Regions from separate parts of the Burkholderia latens genome, predicted to be linked through region 1. Evidence: riboswitches for the same ligand, from Rfam matches in the RefSeq annotation. Region 1 holds a riboswitch; the other holds the start of a gene.
The links. A riboswitch is a leader RNA that binds a small molecule or an ion and turns the genes downstream of it on or off. The one in region 1 is predicted to bind cobalamin.

Region 1 (14,585 bases):
GCTCGTCAGCGGGCCGCGCGGCACCGCGAAATCGACCGCCGCGCGCGCACTCGCGGAACTGCTGCCGGAAGGCGAATTCGTCACGCTGCCGCTGTCGGCGAGCGACGAGCAGGTCACCGGTACGCTCGATCTCGCGCATGCGCTCGCCGACAACGGCGTGCGTTTCCGCCCCGGCCTGCTCGCCCGCGCGCATCGCGGCGTGCTGTATGTCGACGAGGTGAACCTGCTCGCAGACGGCCTCGTCGATACGCTGCTCGACGTCGCCGCGAGCGGCGTGAACGTGGTCGAGCGCGACGGCGTGTCGCACGCGCACGACGCGCGCTTCGTGCTGGTCGGCACGATGAATCCCGAGGAAGGCGAGTTGCGCCCGCAACTGCTCGACCGCTTCGGTTTGATGGTCGAACTCGAGAACTGCTTCGACGCCGCACAGCGCGAGCGGATCGTGAAGGCGCGGCTCGCATTCGATCTCGATCCGGATGCGTTCCGCGCGCATCATGCGGCCGCGCAGGCCGAACTGCGCGAGCGGATCGATGCGGCACGCGCGCGGCTCGCGTCGCTGGATTTCGGCGATGCGGTTCATGCACGCGTGAGCGCGCTGTGCATCGGCGCCGCTGTCGACGGGCTGCGCGCGGATCTCGTGATGTTGCGCGCCGCGCGCGCGCTCGCGGCACTCGAGCACGCCGACGCGGTGACGATCGCGCATGTCGAACGCGTGGCCGATGCGGTACTGCGTCATCGGCGCCGTGCGCCCACGCCGCCGTCGTCGGAGGCGTCGCCCGCGTCGCAATCGAACGGCGAACGCGGCCGCGCCAGCGACGGCCGTTCGCCGCCGGAAGCACGCGAGCATTCCGGCGATCGAGCACGCGCGGCACCGGACGGTGCGGCGGCCTCGCAAGGCGACTGGGGTTACCTGCCGCCCGAACCGGCCGGCCTGCGTGACGTGAAAGGCGTGGTGCCGTTGCCGCTAAAAAAACGCTGAGCCATCGAGCCCGCGCCGCCGCGAACGCCGTTCGCGGTCCTCGATGGCAGCCAGGCGCTGCGGCACGTGTGCCGGGTGCGGTGCCCGCAGGTACGGCCATTGCGTGGCCGCCGACGCTCGCCGCGAAGCGCTCGGATCCGCTGCACGCGAGCCATTTGCGCTTTCGCAAACGGGCCGGTGCGCCGCGTGCGCTCCATTGCTTCGTGCTCGACTGTTCGGCGTCGATGCTGTCGCACGAACGGCTCGCGCTCGCGAAAGGCCTGATCGTCGCGTATTTCGATCAGGCTGCGCGTGAGCGCACGGAAACCGCGCTGATCTGTTTCGGCGGCGACGGCGCCGCGCGGCGCTTCGGTCCGGCCGTGCCGCGTTGGTGGAATGCGCGCTGGCTCGAACCGGTCGACGGCGGCGGCGGCACGCCGCTTGCTGACGGCATCGCGGCCGCCGCGCAAATGCTTGCGCGCGACGCAAGACGCACGCCGGCCGCGGGCAAGCAGCGCTGGCTGTGGGTGCTGTCCGATGGCCGCACGCGCGAAACGCCGCCGAAGCCGGTGGATGCCGATCACGTCGTGTTCGTCGACTTCGATGACGCCGCCGTGCGGGTCGGGCAGGGCAGGCGGCTCGCCGACGCATGGGGCGCGCAATGGACGACGGCGGCGGCGCTGTGCGCGGGGCTCGCCGGCTGATCGGCTGATCGAACGCCCGATTGCGCGGAGCGCGCGCCGGCGCTGCGCTATGATCGCCGTTTCTGCCGACTGGAACGCTGCCATGCAAATACTCGTTGATGCCGACGCGTGTCCCGCGGTCATCAAGGACATGCTGTTTCGTGCCGCACGCCGTGCCGAGATCTGCGTGACGCTCGTCGCGAACCAGTTCCTGCGCACGCCTCCGTCGCCGTTCATCAGGGCGGTGCAGGTGCCGGCCGGCTTCGACGTGGCGGATGCGCGGATCGTCGAGCTCGCGGAAGCGGGCGATCTCGTGATCACCGCCGACATCCCGCTGGCCGCCGCCGTGCTCGACAAGGGCGCGCATGCGCTCGATCCGCGCGGCAACTGGTTCAGCCGCGAGAACATTGACGAGCGGCTGTCGACGCGCGCGATGATGGACCAGCTGCGTAGCGCGGGCATCGACACGGGCGGCCCGGCGCCGTTCAGCGCACGCGACGGCAACGCGTTCGCGTCGCAGCTCGACCGGTTTCTCGCCCGCCACGGCAAGCGTTGACGCGCTCGCGGGCCGGCGCGGCGATGCGTCACCGGTTTCGCGTCGAATCGTCTGCTGCGGCAGAATATGGATTCTGCCGCGTCATTGATCGTGCGGTGCGAACGACTCATCGGAGGGCATGAATGTCGCTGACCCAACTTCTCGTTCCAACCTTCACCCAGATGCTGCGCGCGCAATCCGCGTGGCTCGACAAGGCCGTCGCGCATCGGCAGGCCGCGGGCGACGCGTCCGATTCATCCGGCACGCCCGATGCGCTGCTGATGCTCAAGCTCGCGCCCGACATGTATCCGCTCGCCGCGCAGGTGCGGTTCTCGTGCTTTCAGGCGATGGAGCCCGTGCACCGGTTGCGCGGCGAGCCGCTGCCTGATGCGCTGCTCGCGTTGCGGGAGGCCGGCTGGCATGCGGATGCGCAGCCCGGCACGCTGAGCGACGCGCAAGGCATTCTCGCCGGCACGATTGCCTTTCTCGGCGAACTCGCGCCGGACGCGCTCGATGGCGGCGCCGCGTTGCCGATCGCGCTCGAATTGCCGAACGGCATTGCGTTCGACATGACCGGCGAGCAGTATGCGCGCGACTGGGCGTTGCCGCAGTTCTACTTTCACTCGATCGCCGCGTACGCGATCCTGCGCCATCACGGCGTCGAACTCGGCAAGGCCGACTACGTGCCGCACATGCTGGCGTACGTGCGGCCCGGCACGATTCCGCAAGGCTGACACGGTTCGCGCCGCGAAGCGCGCGGACGATGCGCACGTTATTCATCGGCGCGGCAACATGTTGCCGCGCCGATGCCACGCGATCGCGGCACGATCGTGGCCGATAACGAAATGGTGTGACCCGGCCGGCGCGGTGTGCCAGGCCTCGGCGGAATCGCCTTCGGAAATGCGCGCCGGCCGACATCACGCAGCACATTACGGCCGTGGCCTGCGCGTCGGAGATCGTGGTTGCGCTGACGCTCGACGGGGTTATCGGTCGCCGGACCGGCCGAGCGGATTCGTCAGCATTGCGACGCACACGCGGCGCTGCTGGTCGATGCGAAAGCGCGGTTGCTGACGGAGCAGGGGCACGGGCAGCAGGGGCCGTGAAGCGCGGCGGCGGAGGCGGGACGGTCCGCTCGTCCGTATAACGCTCAGCGATACCAGCGCGGCGTATACACCCACTCTCGGCCGCCACCGATCGCGAAACGCCGGGTCGTCGACGAACCGACGATCACCATCGTGCGCATGTCGACCTGATCGCTGCGCAGTGCGCCGAGCGTCGTCGTGGCGAGCGTCGCGCCGGGGCGGCCGATGTCGCGCCCGAGCACGACGACCGTATCGGCCGCGCGATGCGCGCGCACGACGTCGAGCGCACGATCGAGTTGCCATGGCCGTGCACGCGAAATCGGGTTGTAGAACGCCATCACCAGATCGGCCTGCGCGGCATGCCGCAGCCGTGTCTCGATCACGTCCCACGGCTTCAGGTTGTCCGACAGCGAGATCGCGCAAAAATCGTGGCCGAGCGGCGCGCCAGCCTGCGCGGCCGTCGCGAGCGACGCGGATACGCCCGGCTCGATGCGCAGCTCGACCGCCGCCCACTGCGGATCGCGTGCTTCGTCGAGCGCCTCCAGCACGGCCGCGGCCATCGCGAACACGCCGGGGTCGCCCGACGACACGACCGCCACACGCCGGCCCTCGGCAGCGAGCTCGAACGCATGACGCGCACGCTGCATCTCCTCGCGATTGTCGGTGCCGTGCACGCGCTGGTCGGCGCGGAACGGGCCGGCCATCGTCACGTAGGTCGTATAGCCGAGGATGTCGGTGGCGTCCGCGAGCGCGTTGCGCGCGGCGGGCGTGAGCCACGCGACATCGCCCGGGCCGATGCCGAGCACCGTCAGGCGGCCGCGCGCGCGGCCAAGCGTGGCCGGATCGACCGGCTGCACAGCCACCGCGCAGGCAAGACCGCCGGACGTTGCGTGCAGTGTGTGCGCCATGCGCAACGTGCTGCCGAGCAGCGTCGCGGCGTCGCACGCGCCAACGAGATCGTGTCCGGCGTCTGCATCGCGATCGAAATCGGCGAACCGCAGCGGCACGCCGAGCGTCAGCGCGGCCGCTTCAACGTGCGGATCGCCGAGCAACGCGGCCGGTGCGACGAGCGCGGCAAGCGCGAGCCGCGCGAGCCCGTGCGCGTCGAGCAATGCGCCGATACGCTCGGCAAGCGATGATTCGGCGTCGGCCGACACGCTGCTTGCGCCGATGCCGACCACGACGCTGCGCGGATGAATCACGAGCTCGTCGCGCGCGCCGCGCCACGCGTCGGGCGTTACGCGGATCGCGTGCGCGGCCGCGTCGTCACGCGGCAGCGCGACGTCGTCGAGCCACGGCGCCGCGCCGTCGACCCGCGTGGCCGCGCCCGCGAGCAGATCCGACACGAAGCGCTTGCCTTGCTGCAGATCGGCGAGCGCATAGCCATCGGGCGGGTTCAGCACGCATGCGCCGAAGCGCAGCTCGCCGCTCGTCGTGATCGCCGGTGCGACCGCGAGGCACGCGGCGATTTCACGTGCGATCGCGTTCACGCCAGTCAATCCGCCGAGCAGCGGCACGACGGCCGAGCCGTCTTCCGCGACTGCGAGCACCGGCGGCTCGACACCCTTGTCGGCGAGTGCGGGTGCGATGCAGCGGATCACGATCCCTGCCGCGCACAGCGCGACGATCGGCAGCCCGCGCGCATAGAGTTCGCGCAGATGCGCGCCCAGTTCGCCAAACGGCACGTCGGCGTCCACACGCGATGCGAGGCCGTGCACCAGTGCGCCCGGATAGCGCGCCTGGATGCGCCGCGCGGTATCAAGCGCGCTCGCGCCGAGAATCACGATCGCCGGCGGAGTCGTCATCCTTGCCATTTTTCCCCCGGCACGACGAGCAGCGAGAAATACGGCGACGCCATCGGATCGACTTCGTCGAGCGGCACGATGCGCTGGGTCGCCATCGTCGCGCGCTCGACGTACAGCGCGCGCTTCGCGAGCCCGAGCTCGTCGAGCACGCGCCGCACCTTGTCGAAGTTGCGGCCGAGCTTCATCACGACGGCCGCGTCGGCCTGCGCGAGCCGTGCGCGCAATTCGCGCTCGGGCAACACGCCCGACAGCACCGACAGGCTCTGGTTCCGATAGACGAGCGGCTGACCGAGCACGGCGGTGCCGCCGAGCATCGCGCACACGCCGGGAATCACTTCGGTGTCGTAGCGCGATGCGAGGCGGTCGTGCAGGTACATGTACGACCCGTAGAAGAACGGATCGCCTTCGCAGATCACCGCGACGTCGCGCCCCGCATCGAGGTGCGACGCGACGATCTCGGCGGCCGTGTCGTAGAAGTCGGCGATCACCGTCTCGTAGCAGAGCGGCGGCGCCAGCGCCTCGGTCGTCACCGGATAGACGAGCGGCAGTTGCGTCTGCGTATCCGCCAGGTGCGCCTCGACGATCCCGTACGCATTGCCTTTTTTGCCTTTCGCGACGAAATATGCGACGACCGGGGCCGCCTGCAGCACGCGCAGAGCCTTGATCGTCATCAGCTCTGGATCGCCGGGGCCGACGCCGACCCCGAACAGACGTCCGCGCGCGGCTTTCATTCGACCTCCGTCGCGAGGGCGTTGACGGCGGCGGCGGCCATCGCGCTGCCGCCGCGGCGGCCGAGCAGCGCGACGTACGGCACGCCGCGGCTGTCGGCGTCGAGCATCGCCTTCGACTCGGCCGCGCCGATGAAGCCGACCGGGAAGCCGAGGATCAGCGCGGGGCGGGGCGCGCCGGCGTCGATCATGTCGAGCAGATGGAACAGCGCGGTCGGTGCATTGCCGATCACGACGACGCTGCCGGCCAGGTACGGCCGCCACAGTTCGAGCGCCGCGGCCGAGCGCGTGTTGCCGAGTTGCCGGGCGAGGTCGGGCACGTCCGGTTCGCCAAGCGTGCAGATCACGCGATTGCCGGCCGGCAGCCGCGCGCGCGTGATGCCTTCGGCGACCATTTTCGCGTCGCACAGGATCGACGCGCCGGCCGCGAGCGCGGTGCGGCCCGCCGTGCCGGCGCCGGCGGAGAAGCGCAGGTCGTACACGACGTCGACCATCCCGGACGCATGGATGACGCGCACCGCGAGTTTCTCCAGATCGGGCGGAATGCGCGACAGGTCGGCCTCGGCGCGGATCGTCGCGAACGACTGGCGGTAGATTTCCTGCCCGTCGCGAATGTAGTCAAGCATCGGTGGTGTCCTGGCTGTGCCGCGTGCCGGTCAGTCGGGCCGCGGCCTGGTCAATCGTCAGATGGCGCGCGAGCGGGGCGCCGAGGCCCGCGCCGGCGTCGCGCCGGTAAAGGTCGTAGTGCGCGGGCGCGACCGCGACGAGCGTGTGCGTCGCGGGATGCGGCAGCGCGCAGTGGCGCTCGCAGCCGGTCACGTGCACGTCGAGCGGATGGCCGACGCGCGCGGCCAGTGCGAGCGCATCGCGCTTGGTATCGGCGCGCGACTTCGCGCACCCGGCGCTGCCGGTGCAGGCGACCAGCGCCGCCAACGGATCGGACGGCGTGCACACGAGTCCGAGCGCCGCCAGCGCATCGAGCACGGCTGGCGCGCGTTCGCACCGCACGCCGTGCACGAACACGCCTTGCCACGGCGTCATCGTCAGCGTGCCGTCGCCGTCGCTTTCGGCGAGTGCAGCGAGCCGTTCAAGCTGCGTCGCGTCGAGCCGGCCGAGCACGAACTGCGCGCCGACGCTGCAGCGGCCCGCGGTGCGCACCGGACGCGCGCCGAAGCGCAGCGCGGCGTCGGCATGCGGCCGTCGCCAGCCTGCCAATGCGGGATCGGCTCCGAGCGGGAAGGGCGCGTACTGCTGCGCGCGTTCGCGCAATGCCGGTTCGGCGCGGCTCGCGAGCAGCGCGCGCATCCGCGTCACGTCGGCCGGCGCCAGATCGAGGAACGCAAGCAGCAACGCGCGCACGAGCGCAACGGCCTGGTCCGGCGCGACGTCCAGCGCAGCGGGCCGGTCGCCCTGCGCGACCGGCGGGCAGCCGGCCAGGCCCGCGGCCAGTCGCAGCGCGCCGTCGCCGCGGCGCCATGCGGCGAGCCAGATGTCGTGCGGATGGTCGAGCGCGGCGACCGATTCGCCGCCGTCGAGCTGGATCGCGAATTTCGGCGACAGCTCGCCTCGGCGCGGCTCGCGCGCGAGCATGTCGAGCAACGGCGCGGCGACCGCCCGCGTGTCGAGCAGTGCGTGGGGATCGCGCCCCGCGAGCGGGCTGAGCATCAGGTTGCGGACGTCGTCGGTCGCGGCGAGCGCGGCGCGGCTGGCGGCGGCGCCATCGCCGCCCGGACGCGGGCCGAGCCCCGCACCGAGCAACGCGTCGGCCAGCGCATCGGCCGCGCCGTTCCGGATGCCGCGCAGCTGGAGATTCGCGCGATTGGTCGCGTCGATCGCGCCGGAGCCGTACATGCGGGCCGCTTCGGCGATCGCGCGTGCCTGCCGTGCGTCGACGCTGCCGCCGGGCAGCTTGATCCGGCACAGCCCGCCGTCGGCGGCCGCGACGACGCGCACGAGGCCCGGACAGGCCGACGGGCGCACGACAGGCGAGGCAGGATTCGAATCGGGGGCGGATCTCAACGGGATACCGGGGCAGTGTCGCGCCGCGGCCAACGCATCGGTACACCCCGCCCGACGCAGACTGGCACGCACGCACTTTCAGGCCGGCAGGTCTCCTGGCTGACAGGTCGACGCCTGCTCCCGGCCTTCCCGGTGAAACCAGTGGCATGAGGGGGAGTCGGCTCGCTGTCTACAGTTGCGGGGGCAGCCACAGCGGCGCGCGGCGCGCCCTGTGTTCCCTCTTCGGCCCCGAAGGGCACCGGCGAACGAACGGCCGTATCATACCCGATTTCACCGGCGCTCCGCGACCGTCGAACGGGCAGCGCGACCGCGGCGGGGCGCCGCTCGGCCGCGGCGGATCCGCAGATGAAACGCGCGAGGGAACACGGTACCATGCCGACTTTCGCAATGCGGAGCGCCGCGCCGGCTTCACGGCACGGCGGGCGCGCGCGACTCGATGGAAACGGACGATGGGGAACGGTGCATGACGGCGTGGCTGACGGTAGTGGGCATCGGCGACGACGGTTACGCGGGGCTCGGGCGCAGCGCGCGACGTGCGCTGCTCGATGCGACGCGGGTCGTCGGCGCGAGCCGGCACCTCGACATGCTGCCCGCGCGGTTGCGGGCCGAGCGCGAAGCGTGGCCGTCGCCGTTCGACGTGTCCGGCCTGCTCGCGCGCCGCGGCGCGCCCGTGTGCGTGCTCGCGAGCGGCGACCCGATGCTGTTCGGCGTCGGCGCGACGCTCGCTCGCGCGCTTGCGCCGGACGAATGGCGCGTGCTGCCCGCACCGTCGTCGCTGTCGCTGGCGGCCGCGCGGCTCGGCTGGGCGCTGCAGGACGTCGGCGCGGTATCGCTCGTCGGCCGGCCGCTCGCGACGCTCGCGCGGCATCTGCTGCCGGGCCGGCGTCTGTTCGTGCTGAGCGCCGACGGCCGCACGCCGGCGACGGTCGCGGCCGAACTCGCCGCACGCGGTTTCGGCCCGACACGCATCAGCGTGTTCGAACATCTGGGCGGCCCGCTCGAGCGGCGGATCGACGGCCTCGCGCAGGACTGGAACGTCGACGAGACCGCCGCGCTCAATCTCGTCGCGCTCGACTGCGCGGCCGGCCCCGATGCGCCGCGCCGCGCGCTGACGCCCGGCTTGCCCGACGACGCGTACCGCCACGACGGCCAGCTCACCAAACGCGACATGCGCGCACTGACGCTCGGGCGGCTCGCGCCCGCACCCGGCGAACTGCTGTGGGACGTCGGCGCCGGCAGCGGCTCGGTCGGCATCGAATGGATGCGTGCGCATCCATCGTGCCAGGCGATCGCAATCGAATCGCACGCGGAGCGGCAGCGCTTCATCGAGCACAATCGCGACGCGCTGGGCGTGCCGGGCCTGCAACTCGTTGCCGGACGCGCGCCCGATGCGCTCGCGGGCCTCGCCGCGCCCGACGCGATCTTCATCGGCGGCGGCGCGACCGCGGCCGGCGTGCTAGACGCATGCTGGTCGGCGCTGAAACCCGGCGGCAGGCTCGTCGCGAATGCGGTCACGCTGCAGGGCGAGCTCGCACTCGCCGCGTGGCGCGATGCGCACGGCGGCACGCTCACGCGCGTGTCGCTCGCGCATGCCGAGCCGCTCGGCCGCTTCGACACGTGGCGGCAACCGTTGCCCGTCACGCTGTACGACGTGCGCAAGCCCGATTCCACCGCAGCGGACTTCGCGGAATTCGCGTGATGCGCGACGAAAGCCCCGAACAACCGGCGCCGCTGCGCTTCGGCTACACGACCGGCAGCTGCGCAACCGCGACGTCGCTCGCCGCTGCGCGCCTGCTGCTAACGGGGCACGCCGGCGATGCGGTCGAGATCGTGCTGCCGAAAGGGCAGCGCGTGATGATGCGGCTCGAGTTCTGCCGAACCACGGCCGGCGGCGCCGAGGCTGGCACGATCAAGGATGCCGGCGACGATCCGGACGTCACGCACGGCGCGCTGATTTTCGCGCGCGTCGCGCTGGCCGCCGCGCCCGGCGTGCGTTTTCATGCGGGGCCGGGCGTCGGCACCGTCACGCGCGCGGGGCTCACGCTGCCGGTCGGCGAACCCGCGATCAATCCGGTGCCGCGCCAGATGATGACCACGCACCTCGACGCGCTCGCCGCCGAATGCGGCTATGGCGGCGGCTTCGACGTGACGATCGGCGTCGACGGCGGCGAGGCGCTCGCGTTGAAGACGATGAACCCGCGCCTGGGCATCGTCGGCGGATTGTCTATCCTCGGCACGACCGGCATCGTGCGCCCGTTCTCGTGCTCCGCGTATATCGCGTCGATCCACCAGGGCATCGACGTCGCGCGCGCGAACGGCATCGCGCATATCGCCGCGTGCACCGGCAATGCGAGCGAGGATGCGATGCGTGCGCACTACGGCCTGCCCGACATCGCGCTGATCGAAATGGGCGACTTCGCCGGTGCGGTGCTCAAGCACCTGCGCCGGGCGCCGATTGGGCGCGTATCGATGTGCGGCGGCTTCGGCAAGCTGAGCAAGCTCGCGGCCGGGCATCTCGATCTGCACAGCCGGCATTCGAGCATCGACCTGCCGCTGCTCGCGCAGTGGGCCGGAGAAGCTGGCGCGAACGATGCGCTGCAGACAGCGATGCGCGCGGCGAACACCAGCCAGGAAGCGCTGAAGCTCGCGCTCGCGGAAAACGTGCCGCTCGGCGACATCGTGTGCGCACACGCGCTGCGGATCGCGCGCGACATCGTGCCGGCGTCGGTCGCGATCGAGATGTTCGCGATCGACCGGCAGGGCCGTTTCGTCGGACGCGCACGATGAGCGCGCGCATCCTGTTGCTCGGCGGCACCGGCGACGCGCTGAAGGTCGCGCGTGCGCTCGAACCGCACGACGTATATAGCCTCGCGGGCCTCGGCAAGGTGCCCGACGACTTGCGCTGTGGCGTACGCGTCGGCGGATTCGGCGGAGCGGCAGCGCTCGCCGCGTACCTGCGCAGCGCCGGCATCGGCCTCGTGATCGACGCAACGCATCCGTACGCGGCCCGGATCAGCGCGAACGCCGCGGCCGCCTCACGCGACGCGGGCGTGCCGTTGTGGGCGCTGCGCCGTGCGCCGTGGACGCCGCGCCCAGGCGACGACTGGCGAATGGTCGACGACTGGGCCGGCATCGAGGCCGCGCTTGCGCCGTTCCGGCGACCGCTGTTCACGCTCGGGCGCGAACCGCTCGCGCATCTCGACGCGATCCCGCCGCACCAGTTCTGGCTCGTGCGCTGCCTCGATTCGCATCCGGGCAACGCGCGTGCGCAAGTCGTCGCCGCGCGCGGGCCGTTCACGCTCGACGGCGAACGCGCGCTGTTCGCGCTCGCGGGCATCGACGTCGTCGTCAGCAAGAACAGCGGCGGCGCCGCGACCGAGGCCAAGCTCGACGTCGCGCGCGAGCGCAGGCTGCCGGTCGTGATGCTGAAACGGCCGCCGCTGCCCGACGCCGATCGCACATTCGACTCGCCCACCGAGCTGCTCGCTGCGCTCGACCCGGCCGCGCGCGCGTGATGCGACGCGAACGGCCGCCCCCAGAATTCACGGAGAATTTTCGATGACGGTGTATTTCATCGGTGCCGGCCCCGGCGACCCGGAGTTGATCACGGTGAAGGGCCAGCGCCTCGTGCGCACGTGCCCGGTGATCCTGTATGCGGGTTCGCTCGTGCCGCCCGCCGTGCTCGACGGGCATCGGGCGGAGCAGGTCGTCAATACGGCCGAGCTCGACCTCGATGCGATCGTCGCACTGCTCGCCGACGCGCATGCGAAAGGGCAGGACGTCGCGCGCGTGCACTCGGGCGACCCGTCGTTGTATGGCGCGATCGGCGAACAGATCCGCCGGCTCAAGACGCTCGGGATTCCATACGAAATCGTGCCGGGCGTGACGGCCACCGCCGCATGCGCGGCGGCGCTCGGCGTCGAGCTGACGCTGCCCGGCATCGCGCAGACGGTGATTCTCACGCGCTTCGCAGGCAAGACGACGATGCCGGAAGGCGAAGCGCTCGGTTCGCTCGCCGCGCATCGCGCGACGCTCGCGGTCCATCTCGGCGTGCGGCATCTCGCGCGGATCGTCGACGAAGTGCTGCCGCATTACGGGCCCGAGTGCCCGGTCGCGGTGATCTATCGCGCGAGCTGGCCAGATGAGGAACGCGTGACCGGGACGCTCGCCGATATCGTCGACAAGGTGCAGGGCACGCAGATCGAGCGTACCGCGCTGATCCTGATCGGGCGCGTGCTGGATGCGCAAGGATTCGCGGATTCGACGCTGTATGCGAGCGCCGGCTGATCGCGAACGGAACGGACGGAACCGGATGCGAGGCGGGTTGACGTCATCCCCGCGCTGACGCCGGGCCAGTCCCCGCAGCGCATCGCGAGCTGCGCGTCACCCGTTCAGTCAGCAGCGAACGGCCGGCGCGTGTCGGCGGTGCGCTGAAGAAACACCGGCAACGCGTGACGATCTGCGTATGTCCGCGTATGTGTCGCCGGCGACGTCGCGCACGTGTGCCGCGGCGCCTGTCCGACCGGCGGCGCACAGGCGGCGGGCGCCTGACGCAACGCCCGCTGCCTACGCGCGCGCAACGCGCCGCGCGAACGTCGGCGCAAACCCTGCCGCCAGTGCGAACAGTACGACACAGAGGCAGGCCATCGCGATCCAGGCGGGCGACAGATCCGCGAGTTGCTGCCGCACGACGCCCGCCGCGAACGGAAACAGTCCCGCGATCAGATAGCCGACACCCTGGACGAAACCCGTCAGCGATGCCGCATCGGCGGGCGTCGCCGCATGATCGACCGTGACGATCAGCGACAGTGGAAAAAGCGCACCGATGCCGGCTCCGAGCAGCAACGCGGCCGGCAACGCGAGCGCCTGCGGCGCGGCCAACATCACCAGCAATCCAGCGAGAAGCGATGCGATCGCCGCGTGCAACGCGGGCCGACGATCGGGGAAGCGATCGATCGTCGCCGAGATTGCCAGGCCCGCGACGACTTCCGCGAGCGTCACGCCGCCGAGCAGGCTGCCGGCCGCGGTCGCGGACCAGCCAAGCCGCATGTAGTACGGCGGCAACCATGCCAGCACGAGCGTGTACGCGCCGGTCGCGATCCCGAAGAACAGCGCGAGCCGCCATGCGCGCGGCGAGCGTGACGGCCCGCCCTGCGGCACCGGCGCCGATGCCAGCGCCGAACTCGCCGTAGGTGCCGACGCGTCGCCGCCGCGGCCGGCGAACGACCATGCAACCGCCGCAATAGCGGCCGGCAGCGCCCAGCCCGCCAGCGCCACCTGCCAGCCCCAGCGCGCCGCGACCAACGGTGCGACGACGCTCGCGAGCACCGCACCGCCCATGATCGACGTCGAGTACACCCCCATCGCGCCGCCGATCCGCGCCGCGAAATGCGCTTTCACGAAGCCGGGCAGTAACGCCTGCACCATCGCGATGCCGAGGCCCGCGCAGCACGCGCTCGCAAGCAGCAGCCACGCGTGCTGCGCGCCGGCGCGCGACACGCACGCAAGTCCGATCAGCGCGACGCCGACCCACACACCCCCTGCGATGCCCGTCATCCGTTGCAGCCGGCGCGCGCCCAATGCACCGAGTCCCATCAGCAGAATCGGAATGGTAGTCAGCAGGCTTGCCGCGCTGTCGCCAATGCCCGTCGCGCGCTGGATCATGTCGAGCAGCGGGCCGACTGCCGCCAGCGCCGGCCGCAGGTTCAGCCCGACCAGCACAATCGCGGCAAGCCGCCATCCGGGAGAAGTGAAGGAGATCATCTGGAGTGGCCCTCGATATCGATGCACGGCATCCCGTCGGTCGCAGTGCGTTTTCAGGTAAAGTATTTCGACATCAAGATAAATCGCGATTTATCTCGACGTCAAGATAACTACCGGGCCGAGGAGGGTTAATGGATCGAGCCGCACATGCGCTCGCACAATGGCGCGTCGAGCGACCGGATCTGGATGCATCGTCGATGCTGGTGATCGGACGGCTGCAGGAGGCCGCGCTCGTCATCGCGCGCGACGGACTGAATCCGCTGTTCGCGCGCTACGGGATGCAGCCGGGCGAATTCGACGTGCTGGCGACGCTGCGGCGCAGCGGTGCGCCGTTCGCGCTGACGCCGACGTCGCTATACGACGCGCTGATGATGTCGTCGGGCGGCATGACCGCGCGCATCGACCGGTTGCAGAAGGCGGGCTGGGTCGAACGCCGGCCGAATCCGGACGACGGTCGCGGCACGCTGGTCGCGCTGACCGACGCCGGCCGCGCGCTGATCGACGATGCGGTGGTCGCGCACGTCGACAATCAGCGCGCGATGCTGGCTTCGCTGTCGCAAGCCGAACAGGTGCAACTGTCGGCGCTGCTGGAAAAGCTGCTGGCGGGATTGACGGGACCGGCGTCGGCGACGACCGAAAGATGACCGGGCCGCCTGATCACGCCGAACGCAGCGCGCGGCCAGAAGCGGAAAACGCGGAAAACGCGGAAAACGGAAGGAAGCGGCCCGCTGCGCGGTGCAGCGGGCCGCCTGTGGAATGAACGTCGAACGCCCGTGGCCCGCACCGACCGGCCATGCGGCGGGCACGCAGGCAGCGGGCCGCGCCCGCTGCACGAAACAGTCGCGCGTCAGTCGCGTGCCGGGATATTGAGCCCGCGCGCAACGGCCGGACGCGCGACGAACGCGTCGAGCGCTCGCGCGACATGCCGGAACTCGCTGAAGCCGACGAGATCGCCCGCCTCGTAGAAGCCGACGAGGTTGCGCACCCACGGGAAGATCGCGATGTCGGCGAT
Region 2 (14,585 bases), on a different replicon from region 1:
GGCCGCCGATCGCGGTCGCTGCCCAGTGGAGTTTGCGCGGATGCCGGCCCTGGCCGGCGTTCCGCGTTTCGACGCACACGACCGATGCATCGCGGTCGTTACAATGCATCGGTCGTGTGCTTCCCTCATCCATCGCGAGTCCGTACGACCCGCGATTCAACGCCCTCGCGAAGCGCCCGCCGCTTCGCAAGCGGCCTGCGTTGCAACCCGAGTAGACCGTCGCCATGCCGCACGCGGCGCGGTCCCGATTGCGCGGTGCGGATCGCACCGTCGCTGCCACCGACCGCCCTAACGCGCATGGCGCCGGGCTCCGATTGAAGGACGGGCGCATTGTCCGTCCGAACGAATGGATACCCGGCATTGCGCCGGCCGCCGTCCCGCTGCAGGGCCTGACGCCGGCGAACCCGCCGCGGCCGCGGTCATCACCTTGTCTGGAGGAATTGATTTGGCAAAGGAAGAACTGCTGGAACTGGACGGAATCGTCGACGAAGTGCTGCCGGACAGCAAATACCGCGTCACGCTGGAAAACGGCGTCGTGGTCGGCGCGTACGCGTCGGGCCGCATGCGCAAGAACCACATCCGCATTCTCGCGGGCGATCGCGTGACGCTCGAACTGTCGGTGTACGACTTGACGAAGGGCCGTATCAATTTCCGTCACAAGGACGCAAATTCGCCGCGTCCGCCGCGCAGCGGCCAACCGCGTCGCTAAGCTGACACGATCGGGCGCGCGATGCGCTCCGATCGACAAACTACCGTCCGGCCCCCGCCGTATGGACGGACATACCGGACGGGCGGCGCGATCCGCGCCATTCGTCGGTCGCCGGCCGCCCAGCATGGCCGCAATGGCCAAGATCGCACCGGGTCAAGCCGGTCGGCCCATCCGGATCTTCATTTTCCCGCCCCCGTTTCATTGACACGCCTCGATGCGCTTCGACGCGCTGCGTCGATCATCGCCTGAATGGGGCTACCATGCCGCGCGCCGTATCGGGCTTTACGCGTCGGCCAGCATAGCCGTACACTCGTCGGCAATTCGCGGGCCGGCTACGTCGGAGCGTCTTCGCTTCAGTCGCTTTCAACGGCATTCGTTGCCGCCGCGATGTTGCCAGCCGGACATCCGTCGCGCGACGCCAGGAGGCGCCATGAGTGCAGACGCAGCCCCCGCATCTTCTTCGGTTCCCGCGGCCCCACCGGTTCAGGACCGGATCAAGCACGTGTTCGTGCTGATGCTCGAGAACCGCTCGTTCGATCATCTGTTCGCTCTGTCGGGCATCGCGAACATCACGGCCGCGTCGCCGCACGACAGCAACGCGTACGGCGGCGCCGTCTATCCGTTCGGCGGCGGCGCGCCCGACCGGATGCCCACCGATCCATGCCACGAATTCGACGACGTGCTCGAACAGTTGTGCGGCGCCGGTGTGCCGTTCGTGAAAGGGCGGCCTTATCCGCGCGTCGACAACTCCGGATTCGTGTCGAATTACGCGACGTCGCATTCCGAAGGCGCGCCGCCGCAGCCGGGTGCGCTCGGCACGATCATGCAGGGCGCCGACGTCCGCACGCAGGCGCCGTCACTCTATGCGCTCGCGAACGCGTTCGTGTTGTGCGACCGCTGGCATGCATCGATGCCGGGGCCGACGTGGCCGAACCGCTTCTTCCTGCACGGTGCGTCGTCGGCCGGGCTCGACCATTCGCCGACGAAGGAAGAAATGGCGGGATGGGATGCGTTTGACGGTTTCCGCTATCCGAACGGCTCGATCTTCGCGGCGCTCGGCGACGACAACTGGCGCATCTACCAGGACCAGTCCGGCGATCCACTCGGCCACGTGCCGCAGGTCGCATCGTTGAAGGGGGTGAGCTTCTTCGACGTCGACGACCTGTCCCACTTCGAAGCCGACCTCGCGGCCGGCTATACCGCGCGCTACACGTTCATCGAACCGGGCTACGGCGACATCGTGCACGGCACTTACCGGAACGGCAGCTCGCATCATCCGATGGACGGCCTCGCCGGCGGCGACCAGCTCGTCGCACGCGTGTACGACGCGATTCGCAATTCACCGGTGTGGGACAGCAGCCTGTTCGTGGTCGTCTACGACGAGCACGGCGGCTTCTACGATTCGGTCGCGCCCGGCGCAGCGCCGCCGCCCAACGATGGCGCGGGCGCGACGCTGAACGCGAGCGGATTCGAATTCGACGTGTATGGGGTGCGCGTGCCGGCGATCGTCGTGTCGCCGTGGGTCGCTGCCGCTCACGTCGATCACACGCCGTACGATCACAGCTCGATCGTCGCGACGCTCGGGCGGTTGTTCGGTCTCGCGCCGCTGACGGAGCGCGATCGGGCGGCGAACGACCTGCTGTCGCTCGTCACCGCGACGTGCCGCACCGACTGTCCCGCGAGGATCGGATCATGACGACGCCACCGACTGCCGACCCGCGCGATGCGCTGCCCGTGCGCGACGGCACGAGCCTGATCGCGTATCTGCACATTCTGAAGAAGGCGCATGCGGCGCTCGTCGGGCACGCGAAGGCACATCAGCGCTTCAGCGAGATCGTCACGCGCGGACAGGCGCGGCAGTACATCGCGGAACTGATGCCCGTGCTGCGGCAGGAGCGCGATGCACATCGGCGGCGCAGACACGGCGGGAAGCATAGCTGACGACGCAACTCGCTGCGTGTTGAGGCTCGATGATCGGCGGCGAATGGCCGACTGTTGACCGCCGCCCCCCGCAAACGACATACGCCAAAGGCGCATCCGCTCTCAACGGATCATGCGGACTGCCGCGCGCGCTGCACGCTGACGGCGGAGCTTGCCGCACCGGCGAGCTGAACCGCCGCACCGGTGAACATCGCGGCGCGCAAACCGGTGGCGCCGCCGTGCGCGACCGCGAACAGCGTGCCGAGCACGGCGATTCCGAGCGTCGCGCCGATCATCCGCGCGACGTTGACGAGCGCGCTCGCTGTGCCCGAGCGCGCCGAGTCCACCGAGCCGACCGCGACGGTCATCAACGGACCCGTCGCCACGCCCATACCGAGTCCGGTCAACGCGAGGCCGATTTCTGCGCCGAACAGGCTCCGAGACGCAGCCGACGCGCCGATCACCGCAAGCCCGCTCGCGATCACGGCGACGCCGCCGGCCGTCGTCGCCCGCGTGCCGACTCGCTCCGACAGCCACCCCGAACACGGCGACACCGAGACGAACACGAGCGCCATCGGGAGCAGCGCAAGGCCCGCGCCGGTGGGATCGAGCCGGCCGGTGCTTTGCCACGTCAACGGCAGCAGAAACAGCACGCCGTACATCCCGAATGTCATGCCGGTCGTCGCGGCGATCACGCCGCGAAATGCGCCGAGCCGGAAAAGCTCGAGCGGCACCAGGGCGGCGTCGCGGTGGTGCCGCTCGATCGCGATGAACGCGCCTAGCGACGCGATCGAGGCTCCGCCCGCGATCGCGCTGGCGAGCGGCGACTCGCGGAACACGATCGCCGCATACGCGAGCGTGCCGAGCGCGACCGCGCCCGCAACCTGCGCGCCGCCGTCGAAATGCCGGCCGCGCGGGTCGGACGACTCGGGCACGGCCGGCATCGCGAGCAGCATCGCCGCAATGCTCAGCGGGACCACGACGAAGAAGATGCTGCGCCAGCCGAAGTGCCGGATCAGCAGGCCGCCGAGTGTCGGACCGATCGCCATCGCGACGCCGTTGCAAGCGGCCCAGACGCCGAGCGCGCGGCCGCGCTCGACCGGGTCGTACCACACGACGCGGATGATCGCGAGCGACGCCGGCAGCAACAGCGCCGCGCCGACGCCGGCCAGCGCGCGTGCGGCGATCAGCACCGGCACCGACGGGGCGAGCGCGCATGCCAGCGACGCAGTCGTAAACACGGCCGTACCCGCGATGAAGATGCGGCGCCGGCCGTACAGGTCGGCGAGCAGCCCTCCGGTGAGCAGCAGAACGGCATACGTGAGGTTGTAGCCGTCGACGACCCATTGCAGCGCGCCGACGCCTGCATGGAAATATGAGCCTATTGCGCGCGTCGCGAGATTGACGACGGCCGTGTCGATCTGCGCGACGAGCACGGCGATGCACAGCGTCAGCAATGTCACGTTTCGGCATTCGAAGACAGGGTCCACGCGGTCTCGGGTACGGGTCATGGCGACATTCCTCGTCGGGCAATCCTGCAACCTTGCGCGTCGGCTGCTGCCAGCGTCGTGTCAGCAGGAGAGGGCAGCACGCGGTGCAAACGTCATGCCCGCGCGGCCGGGCCGATGCACACGGATGCTGGCCGGCGCGAAAGCCGTCGTCCGTCATGCCGCACGTATGCCGGACGCCGACGGCTATCTCCGGAATGCATGGCGCATGCGGAATCGACGACGAGCGCGATCGTGTGAGGATATGGGATGGTTTTTCATCGGGTTTATGCCGATGGCGTGGCGCGCGCATGGTTGTGTGTCCGATGATTTGCGCGCGACCGATTGCGTGATGCGACGTCGCTGTCATAAGATCGGCGTCAGCCCAGCTCCGTCCATCACCTTCGACGCCGAATGAAAACGCCCGTACGCTTGCGCGTCGCCATCATCGCTTCGACTTTCGCGTTCTATCACGTGTTCATGCACGTCCAGTGGATCGTCAGCGGCTGCATCGAATTCCATGGCAGCCGGTATTGCAGCTTCGAGAACACCGCCAATTTCGAAGGGATGATGGATTTCGACCTGCTGCTCACCTGCGCGTGGGTCGCGGGCGCGGTGATGGCATGGTTTGCCGTCGCACGCGCGCCGAAGAAACAAGGTTGATCGCGAGGCGGCCAGCCGTTGCGAGAGCGCCGGCGCGACGGTGCAGGACGCAGGGCGGCAGTGCCGCGAGCCCGCACGTCTCAATCCGCATGGGCAACACGCCCGTGCCAGCGCGAACCCTCGCCCGCCGACCGGCACGGAAGGCGTACTTTGCTTTCGGCTGTGCGGTGCACTAGATTCGAAGCGTTACGTGCCACCGATCGCGCGAGGTGATGCCATGACACCGTGGGAGATTCAGGGAACCGAGCTGATCAACTGCAATTGTTCATACGGTTGTCCCTGCCAGTTCAATTCGCTGCCGACGCATGGCCACTGCGAAGCGATGGGTGCGATTTCGATCGACAGCGGCCATTACGGCGACGTGGTGCTCGACGGCGTGCGGATCGCCGTCGTGTTCCAGTGGCCGGGCGCGATTCACGAAGGCCGCGGCCGTTGCCAGCCGATCGTCGACGAACGCGCGAGCCCCGCGCAATGCGACGCCGTGCTGAAGATCATGACCGGTCAGGATACCGATCCATTTGCGACGATGTTCGCCGTGTTCGCGTCGACGCTCGAACAGGCCTACGAGCCGATCTTCGCGAAGATCGACTTCGACGTCGATGTCGATGCGCGGCGCGGCCGGATCAGCGTCGACGGCGTGTTCGACCTCGTCGGCGAACCGATCCGCAATCCGGTGACGGGCGCCGAGCATCGCGCACGCATCGACCTGCCGCACGGCTTCGAATACGAGCTGGCGGAGATCGGTTCGGGCACCGGCCGCTCGCGCGGCCACATCGAACTGGATCTCGAGCGCACTTATGCGCAGTTCGCACGGCTGCACATGAACAACCACGGGCTGATCCGGCATCGCGCCGTCGCGTGATCGTGCTCGACGACGTTCTGCGGCGTGAGCGTATCGTCACGCTGCTCGGCATGGCGGCGCTGGTCGGCGTGTGCTGCGCATACCTTTGGACGGGCGCCGGCACCGGCATGTCGGCGACGGACATGACGGCGCTCGCGTTGTTCCCGCATCGGCTCGCCGACGACGCAGGCGCGATGGATCCGTCACCGGCCACCGTGGTCATGATGTGGTGGGTGATGATGATCGCGATGATGACACCCGGCGCGGCGCCGCTCGTGCTGCTGTACCGGCGTGTGCTGCGGTATCGCGGTACGGACGGATCGCGCGCGGCGATCGCGTCGACGTTGCTGCTGGCCGGATATCTGGTCGCATGGCTCGCGTTCTCTGCCGGCGCGGCCGCGATGCAGATGCTGCTGCAGCCGGCCGGCCTGATCTCCGGGATGATGCTGTGGTCCAAGAGCGCCGCGCTTTCCGCGTTCGTCCTCGCGCTGGCCGGCGTCTATCAGTTTTCTCCGTTGAAACGCGCATGCCTGCGTCAGTGCCGGTCGCCGGTGCGGTTTCTTACCATGTATGCGCGCCCGGGTGCGGCCGGTAGCTTCGTGCTCGGCGTGCGTCACGGCGCCTATTGCGTCGGCTGTTGCTGGCTGCTGATGGCGCTGTTGTTCGTCGGCGGCGTGATGAACGTGGTGTGGATCGTTGCGTTATCGCTTATCGTGCTCGTCGAAAAAGTGCTGCCTGGCGGCGAGCAGGTCGGCCGTGCGCTGGGCAGCGTGCTGATTGTGTGGGCGATCGCGACGTTGCTGGTTTGACGATCGCGTTCGTCATTGCCAGGTCGGGATGACTCCATGAAGATTCGCTGCGTTGCTGTCGCCGTGCTCGGCATGATGGCCGTTGCGCTGGCCATGCCTGTGCGCGCGGCCGGCGGCATGTCCGACATGAACATGGGCGACATGAAGGCATCGGCGCCCGATGCTGCGTTGACCGATGCGGAAGTCAAACGGATCGATGCGGTGCAGCGGACGCTGACGCTGAAACACGGTCCGCTCGCGAACGTCGGCATGGGGCCGATGACGATGACGTTCAAGGCCGGCGACCCGGCGATGATCGAGTCGCTGCATGCGGGTGACAAGGTCAAGGTGCGGATCGAGCGCGTGAACGGCGCGCTGACGATCGTGAAGCTCGTGAAGCAACGGTGATTCGATCGGCGTCGCGGCCGCCGTGCGTGTGCACGCGGAGTCGAGTCGCCGCATACGGCGGCATCGCTTCGGCTCGGGCCGGCCGCCGCGATATTCGCGGGCCGTCCTGCGGCCCGCGCAAGCGCGGCATGTGACCGCGACCGATATACGCGAGGCGGCGGCGCTAACCCGCATCGTCGCCGGAAATGTCTTCCGGCCGCGCAAAATTCAACTCGATACCATTCCCGGCCGGGTCGGTGAAAAAGAGCTGGAGCTGTCGCGTGAGCGGCACGTAGGTGCGCGAGTACCGGACCCGCGCGTCGGCGAGCCGCCGTTCCATCGCCGCCGCGTTTTCGCATGAAAACGCCATATGGTCGAACGTATTGACCGCGTGCGACGTCCGCACCTCGCCGGGCCGCGCTTCCGACAGATGCAGAATGGCGTGCTCGCCCGCATACAGCCAGTAGCCCGCGCTCTGGAACGGCGGCCGATAGCCGGGTTCAAGGCCGACGACATCCACGTAGAAATCGCGCAGCGTGTCGAGCGTCGCCCGGTCCGCGCGCAGGTTGTAATGATTGAGTCCGATGACTGGCATGGCAAGGGTATCCGGTTCGTGCAAGGTGCGCATTGCACAGCATCGCGCAGAGCGGGGCGTCCTGTCACGCCCGCGATGCTTTGCCCGCCGCGGCCGGACGCACGAGCCCGCGCGCGGGAAGCGGCGTCGACATGACGATCGACGTGCGCGTTTCGCCGTACAGGTTGATGCGTTCGATCAGTTGCTCCAGATGCGTCATGCTGACGGCGACGAAGCGCATCACGTACGAATCCGCGCCGGTCACGTGATGGCACTCGACCACTTCGGGGATCGTTTCCAGCAGTTTCAGGAATTTGGCCTTCGCCGGTTGCGGCACCGTGATGCCGATCAGCGCGCTCACCGGGTAGCCGGCCGCGGCCGGATTGACGCGCGCCGTGTAGCCGTCGATCACGCCGGCCGCTTCGAGACGCTTCACACGCTCCGTCACCGCCGGCACCGACAGGTGGACCTGGCGTGCCAGTTCCGTATAGCTGATGCGGCCGTTGGTCTGCAATTGCGCGAGTATCTTCCAGTCGAGTTCGTCCATCGTGGCGGAGCTTTTAAGGTGAAGCGGCCATTTTTCCTTAAAAACCGCGTTCAGCGGCGACCGGACTTTCCCTACGATAACGGTTCGAGTCATTGCATGTCGCGAGGAGCCGGCCATGCTGTTCATCAAGTCCGTCGTGATCGGGTTGTCGATCGCATTACCGGTCGGGCCGATCGGCATGCTGTGCATCCAGCGCAGCCTGAGCCGCGGTTTCCAGGCGGGCTTTGCGACCGGCATCGGCGCCGCGTGCGCCGACGCGATCTACGGGCTGCTCGGCGCGCTCGGCGTCGCGGGCATCGTCACGGCGTTTCCGATGTTGACCGTCGTGCTGAAGATCGGCGGCGGTGCGTTTCTCGTGTGGCTGGCCGCGGGCATCGCACGACAGGCGCCGGCGGCAGCGGCGGCACGGCGCGACGTGGCGCGCACCACCGTGCTGCGCGATTTCTTCACGACGTTCGGCCTGACGCTGTCGAACCCGATGACGATCCTGTCGTTCGTCGGGATCTTCGCGGCGCTTGGCCCGCTGGCGGGCCCGCAGCACGGCACGATCGGGCCGACCGTCGCGCTGATGGTCGCCGGCGTGTTCGTGGGGTCGGCCACGTGGTGGCTGTGCCTGAGCAGTGCGACCGCCGCATTGCGCATGAAGATGTCGCTGGCGTTCATGCACGGGCTGTCGCGCGCCTCGGCCGTCGTGATTGCGGGGTTCGGCGCGATCCAGCTGGTCGCGGGCGTGCGCGGCGTCGTGGGCGCCTGATGCACCGGTGCGGCGTCGACGCCCGTGATGGCGGGCGCCGACGCGTGCGCGGCGCGCGTCAGAACGTGTAGCTGACCTTGCCGAATGCGGTGCGGCCGAGCGTGTTGTACCCGTACGCGGTCATGTACTGACGGTCGAACAGGTTCGACAGCGACGCGGACACCGTCAGACGCGAGTTGATCCGGTACGACGCGCGCAGGTTCACGGTCAGGTACGACGGCAGATACATCGTGTTGGCCGGGTTGTCGAACGTCGTGCCGCCGTAGGTCAGCGACGCGCCCGTGCTCAGCGCGTGCAGCTTCAGCTCGTCCCACGTGTGGTCGATGTTGACGCTGACGGTCTGCCGCGGCCGGCGGCTCAACCAGCTGTCGTTGGTTTCGTCCTGCGGATTCAGAATCCCGATCGCGACGCTGACGGGCGTCGAACGGCCGATCGCGCCCTTGTACGACAGATCGATTCCGCGGATATGCGCGCGGCCGATGTTGATCGGCGAGAACGTCGCGGGGTTGTACGCGATCAGGTTGCTCACGCGCGTGTCGTAGATCGCGGCGCTGAACGTGCCGTACGCGGTGTTCGCGTCGAGCGCGGCCTCGACCGTATTGCTGCGCTCCGGATTCAGGTCCGGATTGCCATAGCCGGGGTAGTACAGGTCGTTGAATGACGGCAGGCGGAACGCGTTGCCATAAGACACGCGCGCCGTGTACACCGGCGTGATCGCCCACGAAAGCGCCGCGTTGCCGGTGTTTACCGCTTTCCCCGCGATGATTTCGTGACGGCCCGCGACGAACATCGTCACGCTGCCGAGCGTGGCCGATTGATGCAGCGAGAATGCGGAATCGTTGCGGGTCGGCACGCCGTCCGGCACGTCGACCGGCAGGAACGCCTGTTCGCGCGTAAAGTCGTACGCGAGCTTCGTCTCACCCGACAGCGGCAGGCCGAACAGATGGAGGCCGCGCTCCTGGTGCGTGAGCGACGTCGACGTGCTGATGCGCTGCGAGTTGATCTGGTCGGTCGGGATGGCCGGATCGCTCGCGTACAGGAACTGGCGGTCGTTCGCAAAACCGAACGACTGGTCGAACTGCGTGTCGGGCGTGATGTCGAGATGGAACGCGATGCCGGTCGTCAGCTGATGATCGAGCTCGCGGTTCGCAAAGCCGGCATTGTCGAACGACAGGTCGGAGCGGTGATACAGCGCGAACGTCGACACCGACCAGTTGTCGCGCGCGTAGCCGAGACGCGCGTCGAGATCCTGTGCGTGATACGGGTTGCGGCCGTTCTCGTGGTACGGCAGCACGGGCCGCGTCGAATCGATGCCGGCCGTGTTGTAGTCGTGCAGGCCGAGCGCATACGTGAGCCCGCCGAGCGCGGCGAGCGGCCCGGTCGACGGCACGGTGCCCGACGTGCGCAGCTGCGTGTCGAAGGTCTTGTTCGAGCCGCCGCCGAACGACGCCGTGGTCTGGTTCGGCTGGCCGGCCGCGCGGCGCGTGAACAACTGCACGACGCCGCCCATCGCGTTCGCGCCGAACGATGCGGCCGCCGGCCCCGAAATCACCTCGACGCGCTCGAATGCTTCGGTCGGCAGGTCTGCCCATGGCGCGACGCCGGTGGTCGGCGAGCCGATCCGGATTCCGTCGATGAATACGGCAACCTGGCTCGCGGACGAGCCGCGGATGCTCACCGACGCGGACGAGCCCGGGCCGCCGCTCTGCGACACGGTCACGCCCGGCAACGTCGCCAGCGCCTGCGTGATGCTCGGATCGCTCGGCGACAGCCGCTCGAGATCGGCGCGCGTGAGCACCTGCGTCGTCGCATAGCGCTGATCGAACGACTCTGGCAGGTGCCGCGTGTCGGTCACGCTGATCGTCGGCAGGGTGGGGGCGTCCGCGGACGGCGACGGCTGTGCGGGCGCCGCGTCGCCGGCGGCGTGGGCAAGCGGAGCCAGCAGCGCGGTGGCGGCGGACGTGGCGAGAAAGTGGCGAAGGTTCATGAGGCAGCGAAACGTGATCGTGTTGCGGGTACGGCGAGCGTAAGCGGGGCGCGCGGCGGCGCGCGCGGCGGGCTGGCGCATCATCGCGGAATGTGACGGCGTGGGCGCCGCGTGTCGTCATCGTGCGTGGGCCACGCGCCGGGCGACGCCGGTGCCGCGGCGCCGAACATGGGCGCGCCTCGACCGCGTGGGCGGGCGACGCGCCGGTGCAACGCCTGCGGCGCGCAAGCGATTACGAAAAGAATGGACATCTGAAGGGTCCTGAGGTCGGGCCGTCCATGCAACGGGGGCAACCGCCAAAGGCGGTGCCTGGCGCGCCGGGACACCCCGCCCGGTGCGGCTGCTTGGACCTCGGGTCGATGGCAGGTCTCCTGGCTCGCGGGTCGTTATGCGCGCCTGCCTTCCCGGTATCCCAGTGGCGTGCGGTGGCGCGGATTCGCCGCTTACAGTTGCGGGGGCAGCCGCAGATTCGAGGCATGGCCTCCCTGCGTTCCCTTTTAATCCCGTTGTCGGGAACCATCAGCGCGCAAGCGTAATGGCGAGCGCTTGCGCGCGTCAATTGCCGGTGGGAACGGGGTGCGAAAAAACGTCAGTGTGCGGGCAACGCTTCCCACAACCGTTCTTTTGCGCGTGCAGCGCGCGTTTCATGTCTGATGAAACGGCGCGTCGGCGGCTGCAGCACTACATATGCATGCCGGCGTGCGCGCGGCCCCCAGGATCGCCGCCGCGATCGGGCGGCGAATTGTTCTGATCGATCTTCGCGAGCACGAGGCCTGCGGATGAGTGACCGGCAGCCTGCTCGACGTGGTCGCGCGGCGCCGCGGCGGAAAAAACGGATGACGCGACATGCGGTTGAGCGAACGTCGGCATGGACGCTGTCGCGAGAGCGGCGGCGACGATCGCGTGCGTGTTCATGATGGCTCCTTCTTCACGACCGACTGCGGGATGATGCAATCAGTGTAGGGCGCGAAACTTAACGCGGCGTAAAGGAGCGGCGGCGCACGGACGACGCGGGCTTCATCGCGTCATCGGCGCGCCGCGCCGGTCATGCGTGCGCCGAGACGAGCGCGCAGAAGTTCTCGAGATCGACGTTGCCGCCGCTGATCACGATGCCCACGCGCTTGCCTCTCAGTTCGTCCTTCATCCGGCGCGCGGCCGCGAACGACAGGCAGCCGGTCGGCTCGACGACCAGCTTCATGCGGGTTGCGAAAAAGCGCATGCAGTCGACGAGTTCCGCGTCGGTCGCGGTCAGGATGTCGTCGACGTCGCGGCGCAGGATCGGGAACGTCAGGTTGCCGAGGTGCTGCGTTTGCGCGCCGTCGGCGATCGTGCGCGGCGTGTCGATGTGGACGATCGACCCGGACCGGAACGATTGCTGCCCGTCGTTGCCGGCTTCCGGCTCGACGCCGTACAGCTTCGCGTGCGGCGACAGCGCGCGCGTCGCGAGCGCCGTGCCGGACAGCAGGCCGCCGCCGCCAAGCGGCGTGAACACTGCGTCGAGCGGACCGGCTTCGTCGAACAACTCCTTCGCGGCCGTCCCCTGGCCCGCGATTACGTCAGGGTGGTCGTACGGCGGGATCAACGTGAGCCCGTGCCGCTCCGCGAGTTCGCGGCCGATCTGCTCGCGGTCCTCGGTATAGCGGTCGTATGTGACGACGTTGCCGCCGTAGCCGCGTGTCGCGGCCATTTTCGCGGCCGGCGCGTCCTGCGGCATCACGATCGTCGCCGGGATGCCGAGGATGCGCGCCGACAGCGCGATCGCCTGCGCATGGTTGCCCGACGAGAACGCGACGACGCCATGTCGGCGCTGCGCTGCGTCGAAGCGCGACAGCGCGTTGAATGCGCCGCGGAACTTGAACGCACCCATGCGCTGCAGGTTTTCGCACTTGAAGAAAACCTTCGCGCCGAGCGCTTCGTCGATCGTCCGCGACGTCATCACGGGCGTGCGGTGCGCGTGGCCTTCGAGCCGTGTCGCGGCGGCCGCGACGTCGTCATAGGTAGGGAGGGGCGGAGTGTGCATGAGTCGCTCGTCGGAAGGTCAGTCAACAGGTAAGCGGGGCGGCCCGAGGGCACGCGTCATTTTGCATCGTTGTATACGGTGGCGCGCGATACGCCGAGATGCTGCGACACGATCTCCATCGCGCGGCGCACGTCGAGGAAACCGTCCGCCTTCAGCGTCTGCATCAGCGCACGGCGCTGATCGGTCTTCAATTCGCGCGGTGTGGTCGCGAGGCGCGTAGCGAATGCGTCGATGCGTTGCCGGATCGCATCCGCGCCGGCCGGATCGAGCGTTTCCGCGACCGGCACGCCGTCGATGCTGCAGAACTGGTTCAGCATTCCCTGGAAGCCGCGGAACAGCGTGATGTCCGCGTTCAGGCACAACGCGGCCACGTAGCGGCCGCTCGAATCCTTGATCCCGACCGACGTGCTCTTCGCGGTGCGGCCGTCCGCGAAGCGGTTCGCGTAGTTCGCGAGCACCTGCGGGAAGTTGTCGTCGGCGATGCGCGCGAGCCCGAGTTCGGTCGCCGGGTCGCCGATCGCTCGGCCAGACAGGTTGTTGTGGATCGCGAGGATCGCGTGCTCGGGCGTGCGCAGGTCGTGCACGACCACCTCGGTGAACGGCGCGAGCATCGCACCGAGGCCTTCGGCGATGCGCAGCACCTGCTCGATCAGCGACGCCTGTTCCGATTGCGGCGTCGGGCTGGGCGCGGTCATGCGTCGGCCTCGAGCGCGCGCGTGGGGTTCGCGTCGACGGCTTGCGGCCGGGTGATGCCGGCCAGCAGCGGGCGCGCGATCCGCACGTAGTCGGATGCATCGAGCACGATCGAACGATCGAGCCGGCCCGCGTTGAACGCTATTTCGTCATTGAGTTCGATCAGCGCGGGATCGACGACGAGCGTCACGTTCGCGTCGAACACGAACGGCGGCACGGCGCCCATCACGCAGCCCGTGACCGCGGCCGCGAGTTCCGGTGGCGCGAGCGTCGCCTTGCGGCGGCCCACCGCGTCGGCGACCTTGCGGAAATCGATCTTCAGATGGCCGGGGATCACCGCGAGCGCGGTGGCGTCGCCGCCGTCCTTGAACGTGCAGAGCATCGCTTTCGCGCCTTGCTCGGGACGCGTGCCGCGGATCGCGGCGATCACGTCGGATTTGCCTTCGGCCGGGTGCTCGAGCACCCGGAAGCGCGCGCTGGCGGTCGCCAGCAGGTCGCACAGCGCATCGAAAACGGGGTAGTCGCTCATCGGGGGGCCTCGCGGGAGGAGCGGCGCCTCGCAATGCGCGGCGGACCGGTTTGGGTTCGAAGAATTGTCCAAGTATAGACGTTTTGTCATGACCGTGGCAAAGACAATGCCGGGGCCGCGAAAGCTGTCGTTTCTTCGAGTGCCGAAAGGCCGTTTCATATCGCGGAATGCAGCGGCGATTCGCGACGCACGGCCTTTCCGCCGCTTGAAAACCTGTTTTGCATCGCAAAAAGGCGCGCTTATCTCATTGAAAAACAAGAGAAATTTATATCTTATGTCTTATATAAGACTCGTTCGAAACCGCGATGACCGGCGTTAGTATTGAGTCCATGCAGTTCGCCTCGTCACACGCGGCGGGCACGCTGAACTCTTTACCCAAATGCGCTTCGTTCCCAGGAGATAGACATGTCCCAATATCAAGACGACATCAACGCAGTGGCTGCTTTGAAGGAAACCTACGGCAGCGCGTGGAATGCGATCAATCCCGAGTATGCGGCGCGCATGCGTGCGCAGAACAAGTTCAAGACGGGCCTCGACATCGCGCGCTACACCGCGAAAATCATGCGCGCGGACATGGCCGCCTACGACGCCGATCCTTCCAAGTACACGCAGTCGCTCGGCTGCTGGCACGGCTTCATCGGTCAGCAGAAGATGATCTCCATCAAGAAGCACTTCAACAGCACCGA

Region 2: it holds a riboswitch for cobalamin, as region 1 does, so the genes downstream of both, WK25_RS24825 (TonB-dependent receptor domain-containing protein) here and cobG (precorrin-3B synthase) in region 1, are expected to answer to the same signal.

Annotation. Positions count from the first base shown of each region.
Region 1 covers NZ_CP013435.1:1,753,177-1,767,761, forward strand. Annotated here, with positions in the region: gene WK25_RS08160 (ATP-binding protein) at 1-979, shown strand, start outside; gene WK25_RS08165 (vWA domain-containing protein) at 1,048-1,662, shown strand; gene WK25_RS08170 (YaiI/YqxD family protein) at 1,745-2,197, shown strand; gene WK25_RS08175 (DUF1993 domain-containing protein) at 2,320-2,910, shown strand; partial or broken gene WK25_RS32045 (IclR family transcriptional regulator) at 3,157-3,279, shown strand; gene cobJ (precorrin-3B C(17)-methyltransferase) at 3,324-5,063, opposite strand; gene WK25_RS08185 (precorrin-2 C(20)-methyltransferase) at 5,060-5,794, opposite strand; gene WK25_RS08190 (precorrin-8X methylmutase) at 5,791-6,417, opposite strand; gene cobG (precorrin-3B synthase) at 6,410-7,771, opposite strand; cobalamin riboswitch at 7,878-8,068, opposite strand; gene WK25_RS08200 (bifunctional cobalt-precorrin-7 (C(5))-methyltransferase/cobalt-precorrin-6B (C(15))-methyltransferase) at 8,274-9,509, shown strand; gene WK25_RS08205 (cobalt-precorrin-5B (C(1))-methyltransferase) at 9,509-10,597, shown strand; gene WK25_RS08210 (cobalt-precorrin-6A reductase) at 10,594-11,325, shown strand; gene cobM (precorrin-4 C(11)-methyltransferase) at 11,369-12,097, shown strand; gene WK25_RS08220 (MFS transporter) at 12,377-13,573, opposite strand; gene WK25_RS08225 (MarR family winged helix-turn-helix transcriptional regulator) at 13,705-14,217, shown strand; gene WK25_RS08230 (glutathione S-transferase N-terminal domain-containing protein) at 14,421-14,585, opposite strand, start outside.
Region 2 covers NZ_CP013438.1:1,233,909-1,248,493, reverse strand. Annotated here, with positions in the region: gene infA (translation initiation factor IF-1) at 446-709, shown strand; gene WK25_RS24875 (alkaline phosphatase family protein) at 1,140-2,405, shown strand; gene WK25_RS24870 (hypothetical protein) at 2,402-2,650, shown strand; gene WK25_RS24865 (MFS transporter) at 2,761-4,140, opposite strand; gene WK25_RS24860 (hypothetical protein) at 4,531-4,779, shown strand; gene WK25_RS24855 (DUF1326 domain-containing protein) at 4,997-5,641, shown strand; gene WK25_RS24850 (DUF2182 domain-containing protein) at 5,692-6,429, shown strand; gene WK25_RS24845 (copper-binding protein) at 6,466-6,816, shown strand; gene WK25_RS24840 (VOC family protein) at 6,980-7,390, opposite strand; gene WK25_RS24835 (Lrp/AsnC family transcriptional regulator) at 7,455-7,916, opposite strand; gene WK25_RS24830 (LysE family translocator) at 8,032-8,670, shown strand; gene WK25_RS24825 (TonB-dependent receptor domain-containing protein) at 8,729-10,657, opposite strand; cobalamin riboswitch at 11,001-11,193, opposite strand; gene WK25_RS24820 (hypothetical protein) at 11,339-11,572, opposite strand; gene WK25_RS24815 (threo-3-hydroxy-L-aspartate ammonia-lyase) at 11,703-12,677, opposite strand; gene WK25_RS24810 (helix-turn-helix transcriptional regulator) at 12,734-13,372, opposite strand; gene WK25_RS24805 (YbaK/prolyl-tRNA synthetase associated domain-containing protein) at 13,369-13,899, opposite strand; gene WK25_RS24800 (isocitrate lyase) at 14,305-14,585, shown strand, end outside.